Regions from separate parts of the Neorhizobium sp. 05N33 genome, predicted to be linked through region 3. Evidence: predicted binding sites of a transcription regulator. Region 3 holds the regulator's gene; each other region holds the start of a gene.
What was found. Region 3 encodes PhoB, which activates phosphate uptake and scavenging genes when phosphate is short. Its sites were predicted from a motif close to TGTCATNNANCTGTCAT; they were not measured.
Positions count from the first base shown of each region.

Region 1: a site for PhoB is predicted at 2,109-2,125, ahead of ppk2 (polyphosphate kinase 2). Genes of this name have one in related genera too.
Region 2: a site for PhoB is predicted at 4,819-4,835, ahead of AC1DLT_RS18755 (esterase-like activity of phytase family protein). Genes of this name have one in related genera too.

Region 1 is NZ_JBFTNK010000005.1:194,417-201,716, reverse strand. Features, by position in the region: gene AC1DLT_RS15755 (transporter substrate-binding domain-containing protein) at 1-235, shown strand, start outside; gene AC1DLT_RS15750 (amino acid ABC transporter permease) at 240-1,058, shown strand; gene ppk2 (polyphosphate kinase 2) at 1,150-2,064, opposite strand; gene leuC (3-isopropylmalate dehydratase large subunit) at 2,387-3,796, shown strand; gene AC1DLT_RS15735 (L,D-transpeptidase family protein) at 3,859-4,410, opposite strand; gene AC1DLT_RS15730 (response regulator transcription factor) at 4,624-5,307, shown strand; gene AC1DLT_RS15725 (cyclic nucleotide-binding domain-containing protein) at 5,317-5,772, shown strand; gene AC1DLT_RS15720 (exodeoxyribonuclease III) at 5,967-6,770, opposite strand; gene AC1DLT_RS15715 (outer membrane lipoprotein carrier protein LolA) at 6,882-7,300, opposite strand, start outside.
Region 2 is NZ_JBFTNK010000007.1:65,084-72,383, reverse strand. Features, by position in the region: gene AC1DLT_RS18790 (VOC family protein) at 1-70, opposite strand, end outside; gene AC1DLT_RS18785 (MFS transporter) at 293-1,531, shown strand; gene rnd (ribonuclease D) at 1,609-2,754, shown strand; gene AC1DLT_RS18775 (FitA-like ribbon-helix-helix domain-containing protein) at 2,782-2,961, opposite strand; gene AC1DLT_RS18770 (hypothetical protein) at 3,140-3,460, shown strand; gene AC1DLT_RS18765 (DUF2000 family protein) at 3,432-3,839, opposite strand; gene AC1DLT_RS18760 (AraC family transcriptional regulator) at 3,838-4,794, shown strand; gene AC1DLT_RS18755 (esterase-like activity of phytase family protein) at 4,922-6,280, shown strand; partial or broken gene AC1DLT_RS18750 (NmrA family NAD(P)-binding protein) at 6,558-6,878, shown strand; gene AC1DLT_RS18745 (DJ-1/PfpI family protein) at 6,905-7,300, opposite strand.
Region 3 is NZ_JBFTNK010000002.1:348,852-356,151, forward strand. Features, by position in the region: gene argF (ornithine carbamoyltransferase) at 1-750, opposite strand, end outside; gene AC1DLT_RS05965 (acetylornithine transaminase) at 805-2,001, opposite strand; gene AC1DLT_RS05970 (GcrA family cell cycle regulator) at 2,410-2,946, shown strand; gene AC1DLT_RS05975 (PACE efflux transporter) at 3,132-3,569, shown strand; gene phoB (phosphate regulon transcriptional regulator PhoB) at 3,579-4,262, opposite strand; gene phoU (phosphate signaling complex protein PhoU) at 4,284-4,997, opposite strand; gene pstB (phosphate ABC transporter ATP-binding protein PstB) at 5,043-5,858, opposite strand; gene pstA (phosphate ABC transporter permease PstA) at 5,872-7,191, opposite strand; gene pstC (phosphate ABC transporter permease subunit PstC) at 7,188-7,300, opposite strand, start outside.

The DNA of each region.
Region 1 (7,300 bases), on a different contig from region 3:
AGATGTCGATCTGGTGCTGACCGACAGCACCGCCGGCGACGGTTACGTCAAGGCCTCCGGCGATTCCTTGAAGCTGATCGGCGCGCCGCTCGGCACCGAGGATTTCGGCTTCATCTTCAAGAAGGGTTCGAATCTCGTTGCGCCGGTCAACGCCGCGATCGCCGCGCTGAAGGCTGACGGCACGCTCGATGCGCTGAACAAGAAGTGGTTCCTCGATTACAAGATGGGCCAGTAAAGGCATGGCGCCTTCGCGTCGCAGAACGTCCCAGCCGCAGGATTTCCCCTGGTGGCTGGTCGCCTTCGCGATACTTTGCCTCGGCCTGGCGGCAGTCATCGCCCTCAACGACCTTTATTCCCAGGTCTTCAATGTCGTCGCCAGGGGCATCGGCATCACGGTCGGCGTGACGCTGGCAGCCTTTCTCCTGGCGACGCTGCTGGGGCTCGGCATCGCGCTTGCAGGGCTTTCCGGCAATGTCGTGCTGAGGCAGGCGGCGCGTTTCTATATCGAGCTCATCCGCGGCATCCCGATCCTCGTCCTGCTCTTCTACATCGCCTTCGTCGGCGCACCGGCCTTCGTGACGCTCTACAATTGGGCGCTGTCGCCGCTGATCGAGCGCGGCTGGGTCCAGGCGCTTCTGGTGCGCGACGTCTCGCTCTTGTGGCGGGCGATCATCGCCCTGACGATCGGTTATGCAGCCTTCATCGCCGAAATCTTTCGCGCCGGGTTCCAGGCCGTCGACATCGGCCAGATCGAGGCGGCGAAGGCGCTGGGCTTCAGTCGCTGGCAGCGTTTCCGGCTGATCGTCTTTCCGCAGGCGATGCGGGTGATCCTGCCGCCGCTTTCCAACGACTTCGTCTCGATGGTGAAGGATAGTTCGCTCGTCTCGGTACTCGGCGTCGCCGACATCACCCAGATGGCCAAGGTCTACGCGGCCGGCTCCTTCCGCTTCTTCGAGACCTATTCGATCGTCACCTACATCTACCTGCTGCTGACGATCGGCCTGTCGCTGGCCCTGCGCGGCATCGAAGCACGTTTGCGGAGAAGGACAGAGCGCTAACGCAAAAGGCGGCCCGAAGGCCGCCTCGCCGTTTCAGTCTCTGTCGAGCGCCATACGCAGCGTCAACGACGGCAGGGCGCAGCAGTTTTGTTCAGTACACTTCCGGGACGTACATGTCCGCCGGCACCGGATGGCGGATGTAGTCGTCGTTCCGGACGCGGCCCGGCAGGTCGATCTGCTCCTTCGGAACGGTCTCGTAAGGCACCTGGGCGAGAAGATGGGAGATCATGTTGAGCCGCGCCTTCTTCTTGTCGACGGCCTGCACCACCCACCACGGCGCTTCCGGAATGTGGGTGCGCTGGAGCATCTCTTCCTTGGCCTTGGTATATTCTTCCCAGTGGACTCGGCTTTCGAGATCCATCGGCGACAGCTTCCACTGTTTCAGCGGATCGTGGATGCGCATCTTGAAGCGGAACTCCTGTTCCTCGTCGGTGATCGAGAACCAGTATTTGACGAGGATGATGCCCGAGCGGACCAGCATGCGTTCGAATTCAGGCACCGAGCGGAAGAACTCTTCCAGCTCGTCCTTGGTGCAGAAGCCCATGACCCGCTCGACGCCGGCGCGGTTGTACCAGGAGCGGTCGAACATCACCATTTCGCCGGCCGTCGGCAGGTGCGGCACGTAGCGCTGGAAATACCATTGGTTCTGTTCGCGCTCGGTTGGCGCCGGCAGCGCGACGACGCGGGCGACACGCGGATTGAGGCGCTGGGTGACGCGTTTGATGGCGCCGCCCTTGCCGGCCGAGTCGCGGCCTTCGAACAGCACCACCATCTTCAGCTTCTTGTACTGCACCCAGTCCTGCAGGCGGACGAGTTCGTGCTGGAGGCGGAACAGTTCGCGGAAATAGATCCGGCGGTCGATCGTCGCCTCGGCGGGCTCGGACATGCCCTCGGCGACCAGCTCGTCGAGCCGGTCCTCTTCCATCTGCATTTCCAGCTCTTCATCGAAGCTGTCGGCGATCTCTTCCTTGATGCGGCTGAGCTGGTCTTGCATGGGTTCGGACATCTTGGCATTCCTCCGTTATGGAAACTGAGATCAACCACGTTTCCGCGAAAGCTTTATGACAGAGATGCGACAGATTTCCCGCAACGCAATTCGATTGCCGATTTCTTCGGAAACTGGTATTCCAGCGGCCATGGGATCGAAATTCGGATGCCTCGCGAACCACATCGTCGTGCTGCAGGACCACAAGCGTCTGCCGGCACGCTTTTTCGCGCGGGTATCCGGGGCGCTTTGCGACCGACTTAGCTGACCTTCCTCAGCTTGAGGCAGCCCTAAGCTGCCGGATACCCATTTCCTGTTTCAGTCAGCTATACGGACAGCAGCCATGAGCGCACCTCGCACCCTTTATGACAAGATCTGGGACGACCACGTCGTTTCCGAGGATGAGAACCACACCTGTCTTCTCTATATCGACCGTCACCTCGTTCACGAAGTGACGTCGCCGCAGGCATTCGAAGGCCTGCGCATCGCCGGCCGCAAGGTCCGCGCGCCGGAAAAGACGCTTGCCGTCGTCGACCACAACGTGCCGACCACTGCCGACCGCCACGAAGGCATCAAGAACGAGGAAAGCCGCATCCAGGTGGAGGCGCTTGCCCAGAACGCCCATGACTTCGGCGTCGAATATTATTCGGAAAAGGACGTTCGCCAGGGCATCGTCCACATCGTCGGCCCTGAACAGGGTTTTACCCTGCCGGGCATGACCATCGTCTGCGGCGACAGCCACACCTCCACCCACGGCGCCTTCGGCGCGCTGGCGCACGGCATCGGCACGTCTGAAGTCGAGCACGTGCTCGCCACCCAGACGCTGGTGCAGAAGAAGGCGAAGAACATGCTGGTGCGCGTCGACGGCCAGCTGCCGCCGGGCGTTACCGCCAAGGACATCATCCTTGCCATCATCGGTGAAATCGGCACGGCCGGCGGCACCGGCCACGTCATCGAGTTCGCCGGCGAGGCGATCCGCGCACTCTCCATGGAAGGCCGCATGACGGTCTGCAACATGACGATCGAAGGCGGCGCCCGCGCCGGCCTGATCGCGCCGGACGAAAAGACTTTCGAATACATCAAGGACAAGCCGCGCGCCCCGAAGGGCAAGGCCTGGGATATGGCGCTCGACTACTGGAAGACGCTGCAGACGGACGAAGGCGCGCATTTCGACAAGGTCGTCGTGCTCGACGCCGCCAACCTGCCGCCGATTGTCTCCTGGGGCTCCTCGCCGGAAGACGTGATCTCGGTTGAAGGCTCCGTTCCGAACCCGGACGATATCCAGGACGAAACTAAGCGCACTTCGAAATGGCGCGCGCTGGACTATATGGGCCTGAAGCCGGGCACCAAGATCACCGACATCGCCATCGACCGCGTCTTCATCGGCTCCTGCACCAACGGCCGTATCGAAGACCTGCGCGCCGCAGCCAAAGTTGTCGAAGGCCGCACGGTCGCATCGACCGTGTCCGCCATGGTCGTCCCGGGCTCCGGCATCGTCAAGGAACAGGCGGAAGCAGAAGGCCTCGACAAGATCTTCAAGGATGCCGGTTTCGAATGGCGCGAGCCGGGCTGCTCGATGTGCCTGGCGATGAACGACGACCGCCTGAAGCCGGGCGAGCGCTGCGCCTCCACCTCCAACCGCAATTTCGAGGGCCGCCAAGGTTACAAGGGCCGCACGCATCTCGTCTCGCCGGCCATGGCCGCCGCAGCCGCGGTCGCCGGCCACTTCGTCGACATCCGCGAGTGGAAGTAAACGTCTTTCAATTCTGACTTCGAGATGCCCGGCCTCAGCGCCGGGCATTTTCGTTGCAGGCCTTAGCCGATCACCCTCACCACCGTACCCTTGCGCATGAAGCGGATCAGCCGTTTCATGTCGGGAAGGCTGACGGCGATGCAGCCGGCGGTCGGCTGGTAGCCGGGCTTGATCAGGTGGAAGAAGATCGCCGAGCCGCGGTTGCGGGCTCGCGAGGTGACGTTCCAGTCGAGCACGAGGCAGATGTCGTAGAGCCCGTCGGCGCGCATCATCTCTTCATGACTTGGCCGGAACGGCGCCTTCACCGGTCGATTGTACGACGGGTGCTCCGGCTGGTCGCACCACAGCAGGTCTTTATCGATGCGCGCGATCGAAAGCGGCGTCGGGGGCAGCGTCACGCGGTCCCCACGGACATAACCGCTGAGAAGGCGCATCGGCGCGATCGGCGTTGCACCATCCCCTTCCCGCTTGAAGGGAGAGGTGCCGGATCGCCCGAGCGCCGCCAGCACGGTGATACCGCCGAAGGCGACGATCGCCCGGCGCCGGTCGCGCGGCGCGGTGCGAACGGTGACGACGGCAGTCTTTTTGTGATCTCCCTCGCGAAAACGCTGCATTTCTCTCACAAGGTTTTGCTTTGAATATGATTTCGTTTGAATTCATAGCACACTAAAGCGCTGCGCATATTGAATCGAGACATCGTACTTTCCGAAAATCGATTCCGATTTTTGGGTCGATGCTGTAGGGATTTAGATCGAGGAGCCCTAAATGCGCTTCGATTGGCTGCAACAGCAGTCTGGACGCAACGGCGAGACGAAAGGCAAGAACGCATGGCAGCGCGCACGATACTCCTGGTGGACGACGACGATGATCTGCGCGAGACGCTTGTCGAGCAGTTGTCGTTCTACGACGAGTTCACAATCCTCCAGGAGGCGAATGCGGCCAAGGCGCTGCAGACAGCCAAGAATGCCCAGATCGACCTGCTGATCATGGACGTCGGCCTGCCGGACATGGACGGCCGCGAGGCGGTGAAACTGCTGCGCAAGAACGGTTTCAAGGCGCCGATCATCATGCTGACCGGCCACGACACCGATTCCGACACCATTCTCGGCCTCGAAGCCGGCGCCAACGACTATGTGACGAAGCCCTTCCGCTTCGCCGTGCTGCTTGCCCGCATCCGTGCCCAGCTTCGCCAGTACGAGCAGAGCGAGGACGCCACCTTCACGGTCGGCCCCTATCTCTTCAAGCCGAGCCAGAAGCTGCTGACCACCGAGGACGGCAAGAAGATCCGCCTGACCGAAAAGGAAGCGGCGATCATCCGCTACCTCTATCGCGCCGGCCAGAAGGTAGTGACGCGCGACGTCCTCCTGGAGGAAGTCTGGGGCTATAATTCCGGCGTCACTACGCATACGCTGGAAACCCATGTCTACCGTCTTCGCCAGAAGATCGAGCGCGATCCGTCGAGCGCCGAAATCCTGGTCACCGAAAACGGCGGCTACAAGATCGTACCGTAAAGGCCCCTGATGTCGCTGACCGAAGATATCCGCCTGCTTTCGCAGGTCCCGCTGTTCCGGGACATGAACGACGACCAGCTGCGCCTCGTCGCCTTCGGTGCCGAGCGGCGGCAGGTGACGACCGGCCAGCAGCTGTTTCGGGAGAAATCCCCGGCGGAATCGGCCTTCATCGTCGCAAGGGGTCGCTTCGAACTGCTGATGGCGGACCGCAGTGGCGAGATGAAGGTGGAAGCGACGGTCGGTCCCGGTACCCTTCTGTCGGAGCTGGCGCTCGTGACCATGGTGGAGCGCAAGTTCACCGCCGTGGCGATCGAGGACTCCGAGGCCCTGAAGATCAGCCGCTCGCTGTTCCACCGCCTGCTGGAGGAATATCCGCAGGTCGGCCGGGTGATCGAAAGCCGCATCCGCGACAATATCGCCAGCCTCGCCAAGGCGGCGGCGGCGATGCAGGATCGGTTTGCCTGAGGCTTCCTATTAATTTAACCGGGCCCGCAGCCCCCTCACCCGGCCTCCGCTTTGCTCGGCCATCCTCTCCCCGAGGGGAGAGGAAGAACAGCCGCGGCGCGGCATATCTCTTCTCCCCAGCGGGGAGAAGGTGCCGGTAGGCGGATGAGGGGGCCACAGTCCCGCAGCATATCGCGACGGATAATCTACCTATCTCAGAACTTGAACACCGCCGTCACCGGCACATGGTCCGAAGGCTGGTTCCAGCCGCGGGCTTCCTTCAGCACGTCGATGCGGTCGAGGAACGGCCCGAGGTCGGGCGAGGACCAGATATGGTCGAGCCGGCGGCCCTTGTTTGCCGCTTCCCAGTCCTTGGCGCGGTAGCTCCACCACGTATAGATCTTCTCCGGCTCCGGCGTGTGCTGGCGCATCAGGTCGAGCCAGCCGCCCTTGGCGATGATCTCCTTCATGCCATCGGTCTCGACAGGCGTGTGGCTGACGATCTTCAGGAGCTGCTTGTGTGACCAGACGTCGTGCTCCAGCGGCGCGATGTTGAGATCGCCGACGAGGATCGACGAGATGCCGGGCATGGCATCGGCCTTCAATGCCTTCATCTCCTCGACGAAATCGAGCTTGTGGCCGAATTTCGGGTTGATCGTCCGGTCCGGCTCGTCGCCGCCGGCGGGCACGTAGAAATTATGCAGGCGGATCCGCCGCGAGCCGCGCTCGAAGATCGCCGAGATGTGCCGGGCATCGCCGACATTGCAGTAGTTCTGACGATGGTCTTCAAGGAGCGGCACCTTCGAGGCTATGGCAACGCCGTGATAACCCTTCTGGCCGTGGATGATGATGTGCTGGTAACCGAGATCCTTCAGCGGCTGCAGCGGAAACTCCGGCTCCTGGCACTTGATTTCCTGCAGGCAGAGAATGTCCGGCTTGTAGCGGACGAGGAACTGCTGGACGATCGGCATGCGCAGCCGCACGGAGTTGATATTCCAGGTCGTGATCGAAAATGTCATGATATCCCTCGGGCTTCGCCCGCGAGCTTTAGGAAATTTTGCGACCCCTGAGAAGCGAAAAGGGCCGCGCAATGAAGCGCAGCCCCTTATTCAGTTCAGGCCCTGCCGAGGTCAGCCCTTGCGGACGTCCTCATAGGGGATGGTGAAGACCTTTTCGTCCAGGTTCACGCCGTTCTGGACGTTGTAGATCATCACCGACGTATCCTTGTTCTGGGCGTCGGTGATCGTCCATTGGCGCAGGTCGTAGGTCTTGGAATCGAACATCATGGTAATGGTCGAATCGCCGAAGACGGTCTTGTTGCCGAGTACGATGGTGGTCAGATCGGACTCTTCCTTGACGTCGCGGACCATCTGGTTGCCAAGGTCGATACGGCTCGCCAAAAGCAGGCTGAGCGGCGTCTTGGAAAGCGGATAGATATCCCAGGTCTTGAGCTTCATATTGCCGATGACAACGTTCTTGCCGTCGGCAATGACACGGATCGGCGACGGATCCTCGAAGTTGAAGCGCAGCTTGCCGGGTCGCTCGATAA
Region 2 (7,300 bases), on a different contig from region 3:
AGGTCCTCGCCTCGTCGATATCGTCGACGAAAAGGGTAATGACTTCGAGCGTATCGGGCAGCATGGGCATCCTTTCAGGTCAGACGAACAACGGTGGCACGAAATTGACGTTTGAGGCGGCATCGTTCCGACAGTCGTCGACGAGAAATTGCAGAAGGCACCGCATTTTGCGGCCTGCCCTCTATAAAATTCGTAGGTGTCGCTTATCGCTGTGCCCCACCGGCCGTTCGGGATATAGAACGGGTAGAACCGCCCAAAACCGTTCCCGATTCCCGCGCAAAGCCCTCCCCCGATGAGCCATATCCGTCCGTTGATCCCCCTCCTCGTCACCGCAGGCATTTTGATCGGCGGCAACGGGTTGCAGGGCACCTATATCGCGCTGCGCGGCTCGGCTGAGGGCTTTTCGCCTTCCACCATCGGCATGATCGGCGCCGGCTACAGTATCGGCTTCGCCTTCGGCTGCATGTATGTCACGCGGCTGCTCAGGCAGATCGGCCATATCCGCACCTTCTCGGCGATGGCCGCGGTGACGGCGTCCGCGTCGATCGGCATGTCGATGATCGTCGACCCGACCTTCTGGTTCGCGATGCGCTTCGTGACCGGCATTGCGGTCGCCAGCCTGTTTGCGACGGTCGAGAGCTGGATCAACGCCAAGGTCACCAATGCCAACCGGGCCCGCACGCTCTCCATTTACCGTTTCGTCGATCTCGGCTCGGTGACGGTGGCGCAATACATCATCCCGACCGTCGGCATCGAAGGCCCGTTCATCTTCAACATCATTACGATCGCGCTGATCCTGTCGCTGGTACCGATCTCGATCGCCGACAAATCCAGCCCTGCGCCGCCGCAGGCAATCGCTTTCGACCTCAAGGCCGTCTGGCGGATTTCGCCGCTCGCGGTGGTGGGCGTCATCTCGGTCGGCCTGTCGATGGCCGCCTTCCGCAATATCGGGCCGATCTATGCAGCGGAGATCGGCATGAGCATCACCTCGATCGCCACCTTCATGAGCGCCGGCATCATCGGTGGCGTCGTGCTGCAATATCCGCTCGGCATCTATTCCGACCGGCTCGACAGGCGCCGCGTCATCCTGTGGACGACGATCGGCTCGATCGTCACCGGCGCCTACCTCTCCTTCGGGGCGGGCACCAGCGAGACCGCCAATATCGTCAGCGTCTTCCTATTCGGCGCCTTTTCGATGCCGCTCTATTCGCTGTGCTCGGCGCATGGCAACGACTACGCCAAGCCGGGAGAGCATGCGCTGGTCTCGGCCGGCCTGCTGTTTTACTGGTCGGTCGGCGCGACGATCGGGCCGCTGCTCGCCTCGATCCTGCTGCAATATTACGGACCCCGCGCCTTTTTCGCCTACACCTCGTTCATTTTCCTCGGCTTCATGATCTTCACGCTGAGGCGGATGCGGGCGCGCGCCTCGGTGCCGCCATCGGAGCGTTCCTGGCGTTTCCGCTCGCTGCTTCGGACGTCTGCCTATTTCAACAGGCTTGCCGGCCCGCCCGAGAAAGACGAGCGCCAGTAAAGGTTAAGCACCGTTCCGTATTGACATATGCGGCCGGAAGGAGAAGGAAGGTTGATCACCCTCACGTGAATGAAACGATGATCCAAACGACCGCCGCACTCGAAGAAGCCTGCATCCAGCTGGCCCAATCGGACTTCATCACCATCGACACCGAGTTCCTCAGGGAAACGACCTTCTGGCCCGAGCTGTGCCTCATCCAGATGGCGAGCCCGACTGTCGAAGTCCTTGTCGATCCGCTCGCCAAGGGCTTGAACCTGAAACCCTTCTTCGAGCTGATGGCCAATCCCGCCGTCACCAAGGTGTTTCACGCCGCCCGCCAGGATATCGAAATCGTCTACCATCTCGGCAATCTGGTGCCGCATCCGATCTTCGACACCCAGGTCGCCGCCATGGTCTGCGGCTTCGGGGATTCGGTCTCCTACGACCAGCTCGTCAGCCGCATCAAGGACGTCCATATCGACAAGTCGTCGCGCTTCACCGACTGGAGCCGCCGGCCGCTGTCCGACAAGCAACTCGAATATGCTCTGGCCGACGTCACCCACCTGCGCGACGTCTACCTCTTCCTCAAAGCCCAGCTTGAACGGGAAGGCCGCGCCCTGTGGTTGACCGAGGAAATGGCCGTGCTGGAATCTCCCGGCACCTATGACCTGCATCCGGACGACGCCTGGGCGCGCCTCAAGTCGCGCCTGCGCAAGCCGACCGAACTCGCCGTTCTGAAATTTGTCGCTGCCTGGCGCGAGCGCGAAGCGCGCAGCCGCAATGTGCCGCGTTCCCGCGTGCTGAAGGACGATGCGATCTACGAGATCGCCCAGCAGCAGCCGAAGGACGTGGAAGCCATGTCGCGGCTCCGCACCATTCCCAAAGGCTGGGAGCGCTCCGCCTCCGGCGCCGCCATCATCGAAGCCGTCAACGCCGCGCTCGCCCTGCCGAAGACCGAGATGCCGCATGCGCCGAAACATGTGCATGTCCCGGAAGGCACCGCCGCTGCGGTCGAACTGCTCAAGGTTCTCCTGAAGCTGATCTCCGACAAGCAGGGCGTCGCCGCCAAGATCATCGCCAATACCGACGATCTCGAAAGGATCGCCGCCGAGGGCGAGGCCGCCAATGTCGGCGCCCTTTCCGGCTGGCGCCGCGATCTCTTCGGCGAAACAGCGCTCAAACTGATCAACGGCGGCGTGGCCCTGCGCTTCGTCAACAAGAAGGTCGAGGCGGTGGAGCTTTAACTCCATCGCTGCGTCACCGTGAGGCGATCAGTCAGCGTTAAATCTATGCTGGCTACTTGGGGTTTGCGTAGCCTTCAAATCTGGCAGCAAAACGTCGGTCAGGATTTTCTCCACTTCAGCCTCGACGCTTCGTCCGTTCTTTGCGGCGCGCGCTTTGAGCAATCGCATCAGTTCGTCGGACAGGGATATGGTGATGGCATGCATCATAGCACCTCCGGCTCGATACAATTCGTTTATCCATGATATCGCCTGATCAAACGCTTTTCAACGCAAGCCCAGCCATGCCCCAATCGCTTGACCCAACAACCGCCCAGCATTTCGTGACAAGCGCCCTGCCCTATATCCCCGGCGACTATGTGGGCAAACACTGGCTGGCGAGCTTCGGATGAGGCTTCTCCCATCCTCTCGCGTGCTGGTGGCGATTGCCGTCTTCCTGTCGTTGCTTCTCATCGCCCTGATGGAAGCGTCGGGGTTCGGAGCCTTCTCGCCGCTCTGGATTCGCCCGATCGTCCGGGTGATCTGCGCCGCCAACCTGCTGGTTGCCCTGCCGGGCCTGATGACGGCAAAGCACATCGCCTGGCTCAACTACCTGCTCCTTAGCATCGCCGCCTATGTGGTGGCCTCGACCACGCCGATCGCCGCGCTCTGGGTCATTCCGAAGACCATGTTCTTAGCCGTCAGGCATGCATTTTCGAGCCTTTGGTGATCTTGTCGACGATCTTTTTCCCGGCCCGGAGTGCAATGCCCACCAGTTTCGCATCCTCCGGCGCAAACTGCGCGAATACCTCGCGGTTGGCCGCGTCATGGCCCGTCGAGAACATTTCCTCGATATAGGCCGACGTCGTCACCTCCCGTTCCAGCGAGCGCTGGTGGATGGTGCGCAGCGTCTCGTTGTCGGCGGTCAGCACCACGATCGGCTGGATGCTCATCGCATTGTAGACATGACCTGCCGCATCCCGATATGCTTCACCGATGATTGCGGGATTTTGCGCGATGATGCCGCTCGTCAGAAACGCGGTCACGTTGAGCTCCTGCCAGGGGGCGAGGTCATCGCGAAGCACGATCGCGATCTTGGTATCGAACATGAAGAACAACTCCGTCGAAGGTTATGCCAAAGGCCATGCAGGGACCGACGAGATAGCGGCAGCCGATGCGGCCGGTCTTGAACGTTCGTGCAACTCGGGAGCCACCGCCGGCGGCAGTGCAAGAGGCGCGCCCGACGGCAGCGCAAGCGGCGCGCCTGACGGCATCGTCCAGGCGCCCTCCTCGCGCGGCATCGAGCGGATCGAGGCCCGCTTCCATGGGCTCGGTTTCGAGCCGCATCGCCACGACACCTATGCGATCGGGCTGACGCTTTCCGGCGTGCAGACCTTCCAGTATCGCGGCGCCGCCCGCGCCAGCCTGCCTGGCAATGTCATCGTGCTGCATCCGGACGAGGTGCATGACGGTGCGGCCGGCACCGATGCCGGGCTGCGCTATCGCATGCTCTACCTGCCGCCGGAACGGCTGATCGAGGCGGCAGGCGGTTCGCGCGGCCTGCCCTTCGTGCCGGATCCCATCATAGCGGATGCGGAATTCCGGCAGTGTCTTTTCGAAGCCCTGGACGATCTCGCGGCCGAGCCGCAGGACCTGCTGCTCGACGACCTGATCGGCCGCATAGCCACAAGTCTCTGGCACCATGCCGACGGCAAGGGCAGCGTTGCCGGCACGCCGCGGGCACAACAGGCGGTTCTGCGCTGCCGCGATTACCTGCAGACGAACGCCGACCGGACGGTTTCTTCGGAGGAACTGGAGGAAGTCAGCGGTTTCGATCGCTACACGACCGCAAGGCAGTTCCGAAAGCTTCTCGGCACCAGTCCGCACCGCTATCTCGTCATGCGCCGGCTCGACCGGGCGAAGGTCCTGCTGTCACAAGGCGGCAGCCTGGCGGATATCGCGGCCGATACGGGCTTTGCCGACCAGGCGCATTTCACCCGTCATTTCAAGAAGACGTTCGGCATGACGCCGGGCCGCTGGATGGCGCTTCGCAGGAGCGCCTGAGGCCGCCGGCCTTTGTGAAATTTCAGTCATCAAAGCTTCATCGAAGCGTCAATCTTCCATCACCTCACCGTCATGCACTCACCTTAACCGGTTGGCGTCTTTGACACGCCAACCAACAGGTGATCCCATGACCAAAATTCTGTTCGCCACCGTAGCGCTTGCCGCGCTGATCGGCGGCTCCGCTTCTGCTGACGACAAGGTTTTTCCGGCCAAGCTCACCGGCCAGGCAATCCTCCCCGCCAACACGGTCGTTCCGGCTCCGGCCGATGCGCCGGCGTTCCTCAAGACCTCCGGCAAGTTCACCACCGCCGACCGTAAGCGCACCGACACCCTCGGCACCCTGCCGGGCAAGGACGGCGCCCGCATCACCGACGTCAAGCTGCCGCTCGACGGCCAGCCGATCCAGGGCTTTTCCGGCATCAAGACCATGGCTGACGGCACCTTCTGGACGCTGTCGGATAACGGTTTCGGCTCGAAGTTCAACTCGTCCGACTCGATGCTTTTCCTGCACCAGATGAAGTTCGACTGGGCCGCCAACAAGGCTGAAGTCGTCAAGAACGTCTTCCTCTCCGATCCGAACAAGATCGCTCCGTTTCCGATCGTCACCGAAGCCACCGAAACCCGTTACCTGACCGGCGCCGATTTCGACATCGAATCCGTACAGCCGGTCGCCGATGGCTTCTGGCTCGGCGATGAATTCGGCCCCTACCTGCTCAAGTTCGATATTCAGGGCCGTCTTACCGACGTCATCGCCACCACCGTCGACGGCAAGCCGGTGCTTTCGCCGGACAACCCGCTCATCCAGCTGCCGGGCAACCCCGCTGCCAAGATGCCGGTCTTCAACTTGAAGCGTTCCGGAGGCTTCGAAGGCCTCGCTATGGCGAAGGATGGCTCCAAGCTCTACGGCCTGCTCGAAGGCCCGCTCTACAAGGACGACGGCCAGGTCGAGCAGGCCGACGGCAAGACCGCCATCCGCGTCATCGAATTCGACGTCGCCTCCAAGAAGTGGACCGGCCGTTCGTGGCTGTATCCGTTCGCCGACAAGGGCGCCGCGATCGGCGATTTCAACATGATCGACGCCTCGACCGCCCTCGTGATCGAGCGCGACAACGGCGCCGGCACCAAGGACAAGGCCTGCGCCGATCCGAAACAGCCGAAGCCGGATTGCTTCGACGCTCCGGCCGAATTGAAGCGCGTCTACAAGATCGAGTTCAACGACGCCAATGTCGGCAAGGCCGTCCGCAAGATCGGTTATATCGACCTGATGAACATCCAGGACCCGGACAACAAGAAGAAGGCCGGCAGTGTCGCCGGCGTCTACGACATGCCGTTCGTGACGATCGAGAACGTCGACGTGATCGACGCCGCCCACATCATCATCGGCAACGACAATAACCTGCCCTTCTCGGCAGGCCGCGCCGTCGACAGGGCCGACAACAACGAGTTCAGCGTACTCGAAGTCGGCGAATTCCTGTCTGCCAAGTAAGCAGCAGACGTGCCAACAGCGAAGAGCGTCCGGCGAAAGCCGGGCGCTCTTTTTGTTTGGGACATGGGGATAGAGCAGTGGCTACACCGGCGATTCGCCGGCGACCATTCATCCATAAAATGGCATTATATTATGTATTCCGCACATCTACAGCAATAAAATGTATTGAGTTAGGGTGTTCGTCATTGAGGTGGCGGCATGGGCTGACAGCTCTTGCCGCAACGTGAGCTTGCCTGCGTCGTCGGCCGCCAGTGACTGGAAAGGTTTAAACTCAAAGATGTCCACAAAAGAAAAGCCACTTATCGCGATTGTCGGGGCAACGAGCAAACAGGGGCGAAGCGTAGCCGCGACACTCCTTCGTAGCGAGCGTTTCCGTGTCCGCGCTTTAACCCGGAAAAAGGACTCAGCTGCGGCTTTAAGCCTGGAGAAACTTGGCGCCGAAATCGTGACAGTCCCTCTTGAACCTGGCTTTCAGAAGGATCTCATTGCTGCATTCAAGGGCGCGGATGGCGCATTTCTGATGACGCCACCCATCGCCCCACCGCAGACAACCGAGGCTCCTCTCGGCCGTGAACTGGCGGATGCCGCAGTTGAGGCACGGGCATTGCTCCGAAAGCTGAGAGCCTATGCAGCGCCGTCCAGTGAGTGGTGCACTCGTAGCCCTGAAGCAGACCAGCGGCGGCAAGCACCAGCGTTCCGGTGCCAGGCGGCCATCAGGAACTGGCAGCCGGGCTCCTGGCGCTGTAGAAACGAGAGAAGACGTTCGTCCTGCATCGCATCGAGATGACCGGGCCCGCCCGGAACAACAACGATGTCGAGTTGACCGCATTCTTCAAGCAACATGCTTGGGACGATACTCAGTCCGCTCGCACTTCGAACGGGAGCGCGTCCCTCGGCCAGCAGATGGCAACGCGTATTCGGCAGCCGCGTCAGAACTTCCCAAGGCCCGGTCAAATCAAGCTGGGTCAGCCCGGCAAACAGGACAAAGCCGATCTCACGAGGGGGTGCGCTCACAGACAT
Region 3 (7,300 bases):
CATCAGGTCGGCATTGACCTGGAAGGGCTGGAAGACGTTGTGGCCGCGCGCCTTGTGCTCCTGGTTCATCGAGACCCAGGTGTCGGTGACGACGCAATCGGCGCCGGCAACCGCCTTTTCGGCATCATGGCAAAGCATGATGTTGCCACTGTTGTTGCGCGCCCAGTTGAGGAACTTGTCGGCGGGTTCCGAACCCATCGGCACAGCCATGTTCATCCGATAGCCGAAACGGGCAGCACCTTCGACGAAGGAATGCAGCACGTTATTGCCGTCGCCGGTCCAGGCAACCGTCTTGCCGGCGATCGGTCCGCGATGCTCTTCGAAAGTCATGATGTCGGCCATGATCTGGCAGGGATGCGTGTCGTCGGTCAGGGCATTGATAACCGGTACGGTCGCGTGTTCGGCAAGCTCCAGCATACGGGCGTGATCCGTGGTGCGGATCATGATGGCATCGACGTAACGCGACAGAACCTTGGCGGTGTCGCCGATCGTCTCGGCGCGGCCGAGCTGCATTTCGGTGCCCGACAGGAACAGCGTCTCGCCACCGAGTTGGCGCATGCCGACATCGAAGGATACGCGGGTGCGGGTGGAAGGCTTTTCAAAGATCATCGCCAGCATCTTGCCGGCCAGCGGCTTTTCCGCCGTCCCGGCCTTGGTGGCCTGCTTGCGGATTTTCGCGTCGTCGAGAATGCTGCGCAGATCAGCCGGGGAAACGGCGGAAAGATCGAGGAAATGCTTGGGAGATGCCATGTGATGTTCCCTGTGACGTGGGAAACCTACAACGGCATCCCCCTTTTTGCCCGCTCAGGCCGATTTCTTCATTTCCGAGGCGGAGAGCTTTTCCGCCGCTTTCTCGATGCGGGAGAGACCCTCGCGAGCTTCCTCCGCCGTGACTGTGAGCGGTGGCAGGAGACGCACCACGTTGTCACCGGCCGGAACGGCCAGCATATGTTCGCCGCGCATGGCGGCAACCAAGTCGCCCGCCGGCACCTTGGCCTTCACGCCGAGCAGCAGGCCTTCGCCGCGGATATCCTCGATGACGCTGGGGAAACGATCCTTTAGGCTGGCTAGCCCCTGCCGCAAGACCAACGTGACGTCGCGGACATTTTCCAGGAAGCCGTCCCCCAGGATCACGTCGAGCACGGCATTGCCGACCGCCATGGCCAGAGGGTTGCCGCCGTAGGTGGTGCCGTGGGTGCCGGCTGTCATACCGGACGCAGCTTCCGCCGTGGCAAGGCAGGCCCCGAGCGGGAACCCGCCGCCGATGCCCTTGGCGAGCGCCATGATGTCGGGCGAAACGCCCGTCCATTCATAGGCGAACAGTTTGCCGGTGCGGCCGACGCCGGTCTGGACCTCGTCGAAGATCAACAGCAGGCCGTTGTCGTCGCAGATCTGCCGCAGCGCAGCCAAGAATTCCTTTGGAACCGGCCGGATGCCGCCCTCGCCCTGGATCGGCTCGATGAGGATCGCCGCGGTCGCATCGGTGATCGCAGCCTTCAAAGCGTCCATATCGCCGAACGGCACCTGATCGAAGCCTTCGACCTTGGGGCCGAAACCTTCGAGATATTTCGCCTGGCCGCCCGCAGCGATGGTCGCCAACGTGCGGCCATGGAAGGCGCCCTCGAAGGTGACGATGTGGAAGCGTTCCGGATGGCCCTTCACGAACTGGTAGCGGCGCGCGGTCTTGATGGCGCATTCGAGCGCCTCCGCACCGGAATTGGTGAAAAACACCTTATCCGCGAAAGAGTTGTCGGCGAGGCGGCGCGACAGCGTCTCCTGGCCGGGCTGCTCGAAGAGGTTGGACGTGTGCCAGACCTTGTCGGCCTGCGCCTTCAGCGCGCCGACGAGATGCGGGTGGCCATAACCGAGCGAATTGACGGCGATGCCCGCGCCGAAGTCGAGATATCGCTCTCCACTTTCCGTCACAAGCCATACGCCCTCGCCGCGTTCAAAACGCAGCGGAGCCCGGGCAAACGTGTCGAAAAGCGCGGCTTCAGCCATGGCGACATCACTCCTCTAGGCAGTCAAAAAAGGCCGACAAAACCGGCCAGAAAAACCAAAAATGCCGCCCACTGGGCGGCGGGGGCACTATCGGGGTTTAGGCCGTCAATGTCAACAAAGCTCGGTGTTTTAGGCGCGTTACGACCGGAACCCGACAGGCGCTGGCTTCTGTGACAAAAAAGACTCTCCATCACAGCAAGTTGGGGAAAACCACGAAATCGAATCCCGCAGATTCCTCCGACTCTTGCCACGGAGTCAGCCTCACACTAGGTTAATGATCAATTACTAGACTGCATGCGGCGGAACTAGTCACCTCAAGCATAGATATAGTGGGTGCTGCGAAATGATTTTCGCAGCAAAGGTGGAAGGATTCTGCATGCCAGCAACGTTCAAAGGCGGAGAACGGGCATGAACTGGACAGACGAGCGTGTCGAGAAGCTCAAAAGATTGTGGTCGGAGGGCCTGAGCGCCAGCCAGATCGCAGCACAACTTGGTGGCGTAAGCCGAAATGCCGTGATCGGCAAGGTGCATCGTCTCAGCCTGCCGGGCCGGGCGAAAGCTGGCGGTACGGTTGCGACCGGCCGCGCATCGGCTGCCAAGCGCACGACATCGGCGCCGCGGGCTCCGAACTATGCGTCGCGGGTCACGACCCGGACCGTTACCCGCGCCGTCGGCGCGACGATGGTCAAGGAAGAGATCGAGATCGAACCCTACCAGGAGATGGAATATCGTCCCGCCTCCAACGTAGTCGTGCCGATCTCCCGCCGCCTTGCATTGACGGAACTCACCGAGCGCACCTGCAAATGGCCGGTCGGCGACCCGCTCAAGGAAGACTTCCACTTCTGCGGCTGTGAATCCCCGGATGCATCGCCCTATTGCGGTTACCACGCAAAGCTTGCCTACCAGCCGGTCAACGAGCGCCGCAAGGTTGCCGCTCGGGTCTGAGCGGCGGCGCGACACGAGGCGAAATCGAAGGCGGGCTCAGGCCCGCTTTTTGTTGTGTATGGCAGATATGCCGGCCAAGCCTTGCTCCGGATCGGCATTCCACCTATCTGAAAGACAGTGAGGACGACCTCCCCCATTCGGGCAGAAACTCCGGGACGGCCCGGAAAGCACCCCAGGAGGTCATCATGCGCACGACACGCGACCGTATCCGCCATGCCATCAGCTTCGAACTGATCGGGCTTGCTCTCATCACACCACTCGGCTCCTTCGCCTTCGGCATGCCGGCCGCCGATATCGGCGTGGTCGGCATCGGCAGCGCGACGATCGCCACTGGCTGGAACTATCTCTACAATCTCGGCTTCGACCACCTGATGCAGCGCTTTACCGGCGGCACGCAGAAAAACACCGCCATACGCGTGGCGCATGCGGTGCTGTTCGAACTTGGACTGCTGATCACGCTTCTGCCGCTGATCGCCTGGTATCTCGGTATAAGCCTCGTCCATGCGCTGACGATGGACGTGTCGTTCGCGGTCTTCTACGTGGTCTATGCCTTCGTGTTCAACTGGGCCTACGACCGGATTTTTCCGCTGCCGGAATGGCAGCGGCAGACCGAGGCGGCTTAAAGCCGCCTCTCAGGATTCCATTGAATAACCCGCGCCGCGGACGGTGCGGATGACATCCTGCATATTGGAGAAGTTGAGCGCCTTCCTGAGACGCCCGACATGCACGTCGACGGTGCGTTCGTCGACATAGATGTCGTGACCCCAGACGCCGTCCAGAAGCTGCGACCGCGAAAAGACGCGGCCGGGCGAGGCCATCAGGAATTCCAGCAGGCGGAACTCGGTCGGGCCAAGGCGCACTTCGCGGCTCTTGCGGTGAACGCGATGAGTTTCCCGGTCGAGTTCGATATCGCCGCAGCGGAGAACGCTGGAGAGCACCTCGGGACGGGCGCGGCGAAGCATCGCCTTGACGCGGGCCATCAGTTCAGGCGTCGAGAAGGGCTTCACCACATAGTCGTCGGCACCGGTGGCGAGGCCGCGAACACGTTCGCTCTCCTCGCCGCGGGCCGTCAGCATGATGATCGGCAGGCGCTCCGTTTCCGGGCGCATGCGCAGCCGGCGGCAGAGTTCGATGCCGGAAACGCCGGGCAGCATCCAGTCCAGGATCAGGAGGTCCGGTACCCGCTCCTGAAGCCGAATTTCGGCTTCGTCGCCCCGCAAAACGGTATCGACCTCATAACCCTCGGCTTCCAGATTGTAACGAAGAAGCACGCTCAGCGCTTCTTCGTCTTCTACGACAGCGATTTTCGGCAGCATTCTTGGCCTGCTCCGTCAGTTCTATTCGGTGATCGCGCCGAGCGTGTTCGACGAGTCGTCCTTCGGACGGTCGCCTTCCGGCTGGGCGCCCGTCGTCATGTAGTAGATGGTCTCGGCGATGTTGGTGGCGTGGTCGCCGATACGCTCGATATTCTTGGCGCAGAACAGCAGATGCGTGCAGGTGGTGATGTTGCGCGGATCCTCCATCATGTAGGTGAGGAGCTCGCGGAACAGCGAGGTGTACATCGCGTCGATTTCCTCGTCGCGGCTGCGGATCGCCTCGGCCTTTTCCGCCGAACGCGTCGAATAGACGTCGAGGACGTCCTTGAGCTGCACGAGGGCGAGATCGGAGAGATGCTCCAGGCCGCGGGCGAGCTTGCGCGGAACGCCGGTGCCCTGAACCGCGATGACGCGCTTGGCGGTGTTCTTGCCAAGGTCGCCGACGCGCTCCAGATCGGAGGCGATGCGCAGCGAACCGACGATCTCGCGAAGGTCGGCTGCGACCGGCTGGCGGCGGGCGATCGTGATGATCGCCTTGTCGCCGATCTCGCGCTCGGCGTGATCGAGGATCACGTCGTCGGAGATGACCTTCTGGGCGAGTGCGGCATCGGAATTGACCAGCGCGCGCACGGCGTCCGAGCACATCTGCTCGGCGAGGCCGCCCATTTCGGAGATACGGCGGCTCAGGTATTTCAGTTCGTCGTCATAAGCCGACAGGATATGGGTCGATGCCATCTTCTAGTCCTCAAAATTGATTTTCAGGCGGCACAGTCGACTGGATCAGCCGAAACGGCCCATGATGTAATCCTGGGTGCGCTGGTCGTCGGGATTGGTGAACATCTTGTCGGTGTCGTTCTCCTCGACGAGCTGGCCGAGATGGAACATGGCGGTGCGCTGCGAGACGCGGGCAGCCTGCTGCATCGAGTGCGTCACGATGACGATCGTGTAGTTGGCACGAAGTTCATGGATGAGTTCTTCAACCTTGGCGGTCGCGATCGGATCGAGAGCCGAGCAGGGTTCGTCCATGAGGATGACTTCCGGCGACACGGCGATCGCGCGGGCGATGCACAGACGCTGCTGCTGACCGCCGGAGAGGCCGGTGCCGGATTCATGCAGGCGATCCTTGACTTCGGTCCAGAGGCCGGCGCGCTGCAGGCTCGCCTCGACGATCTGATCCATGTCGGCCTTGTTCTTGGAAAGACCGTGGATGCGCGGACCGTAGGAAATGTTTTCGTAGATGGTCTTCGGGAACGGGTTCGGCTTCTGGAAAACCATGCCGACGCGGGCGCGAAGTTCCACGACGTCGATGTTATTGTCGTAGATATCGTCCGTGTCGAGGGTGATCTTGCCGGTGACGCGGCAATTCTCGATCGTGTCGTTCATGCGGTTGAGGCAGCGCAGGAAGGTGGACTTGCCGCAACCGGAAGGACCGATGAGAGCCGTCACAGTGTTTTCGCGGACGTTGAGGTTCACGTCGAAAAGCGCACGCTTTTCGCCGTAATAAACAGAAACGTCCTTACCGATCATCTTGTGGGAAGCATCGCTCATCTTTTGGTCCAGCGCCTTTTCTACTGCCGATTCTGACATCATATTCATTGTCATACTCCTTCTACCAGCGCCGCTCGAAGCGACGCCGCAAGAGAATTGCGCCAACATTCATTAGGATGAGAAACAGGAGCAGGATGATGATTGCTCCCGAGGTACGCTCGACGAACGCGCGCTCAGCTTCGTTCGCCCACATGTAGATCTGGACCGGCAGCGCCGTCGACGGGTCGAGCGGCGTGGTCGGATAGTTGGCGACGAAGGCCACCATGCCGATCAGGAGCAGCGGTGCGGTTTCGCCAAGGGCATGGGCGAGGCCGATGATGGTGCCGGTCAGGATGCCCGGCATGGCAAGCGGCAGGACATGGTGGAAGATCGTCTGCATCTTCGAGGCGCCGAGCCCGAGGGCGGCAGCACGGATCGATGGCGGCACTGCCTTCAGTGCCGCGCGGGTCGCGATGATGATCGTCGGCAGCGTCATGAGGGTGAGCACCAGACCACCGACGAAGGAGGCGGAACGCGGCAGGCCCATGAAGTTGACGAACACCGCCAGACCGAGCAGACCGTAGACGATCGAGGGAACGGCCGCGAGATTGTTGATGTTCACCTCGATCAGATCGGTGAACTTGTTCTTCGGGGCAAATTCCTCGAGATAGATCGAAGCGGCGACGCCGATCGGTAGCGCCAGGACAAGCACGATCAGCATCATGTAGAACGAGCCGATGAGCGCGACGCCGACGCCAGCTGCTTCCGGACGGCTCGATGCGCCGTTGACGAAAATGCCGCCGTTAAAGTGCTTGGCAAGGGCTCCGCTGTCAGAGAGCTGCTTCATCCAGCCGAGCTGCTGGTCGTTGATCTTGCGGTTTTCCTGGCTGACGTCGAGGTCGATCTGGCCCTTGTAGGCCGAGTCGATATCGCCGGAAGCGAGCAGTCTTACCGTCTGCGTCGTGCCGATGATCGCCGGATTGGCTATGACCAGGTCACGCAGCTGAACGCGGACACCATCGGACAGCATCTGGCCGACCGCGCGGGCGGCGACACGGTCGTCGACGCTGACGTTGAGCAGCTTGGCGAGAGCATTGCGGGCGACGACCGGATAGTTGGCCGTCATCAGCTTCTGCGGATTGGTGGCACGTTCGTTCTGCGGGTCGATGATCTGCTGCGAGAACTCGACCGGCATGGTGATCATGGTCTGCTGGAAGGCGGTGTAACCCTTGGAGACCACCGACCACAGGAGAAGCATCAGGAAGATGATGCCGAAGGAAAGCGCGGCGATGCCATAGGCACGGAAGCGACGCTCGGCGGCGTAACGGCGCTTGATGCCGATATCGCGACGGACGGACTTGGCCGTGGAGATGCCGGCGGCGGGAGAAACCACATCGGTCATTCGTACTGCTCCCGGTATTTGCGCACGATATAAAGCGCGTAGATGTTGAGGCAAAGCGTGATGGCGAAAAGCGTGATGCCCAGCGCGAAGGCAACCAGGGTCTGCGGCG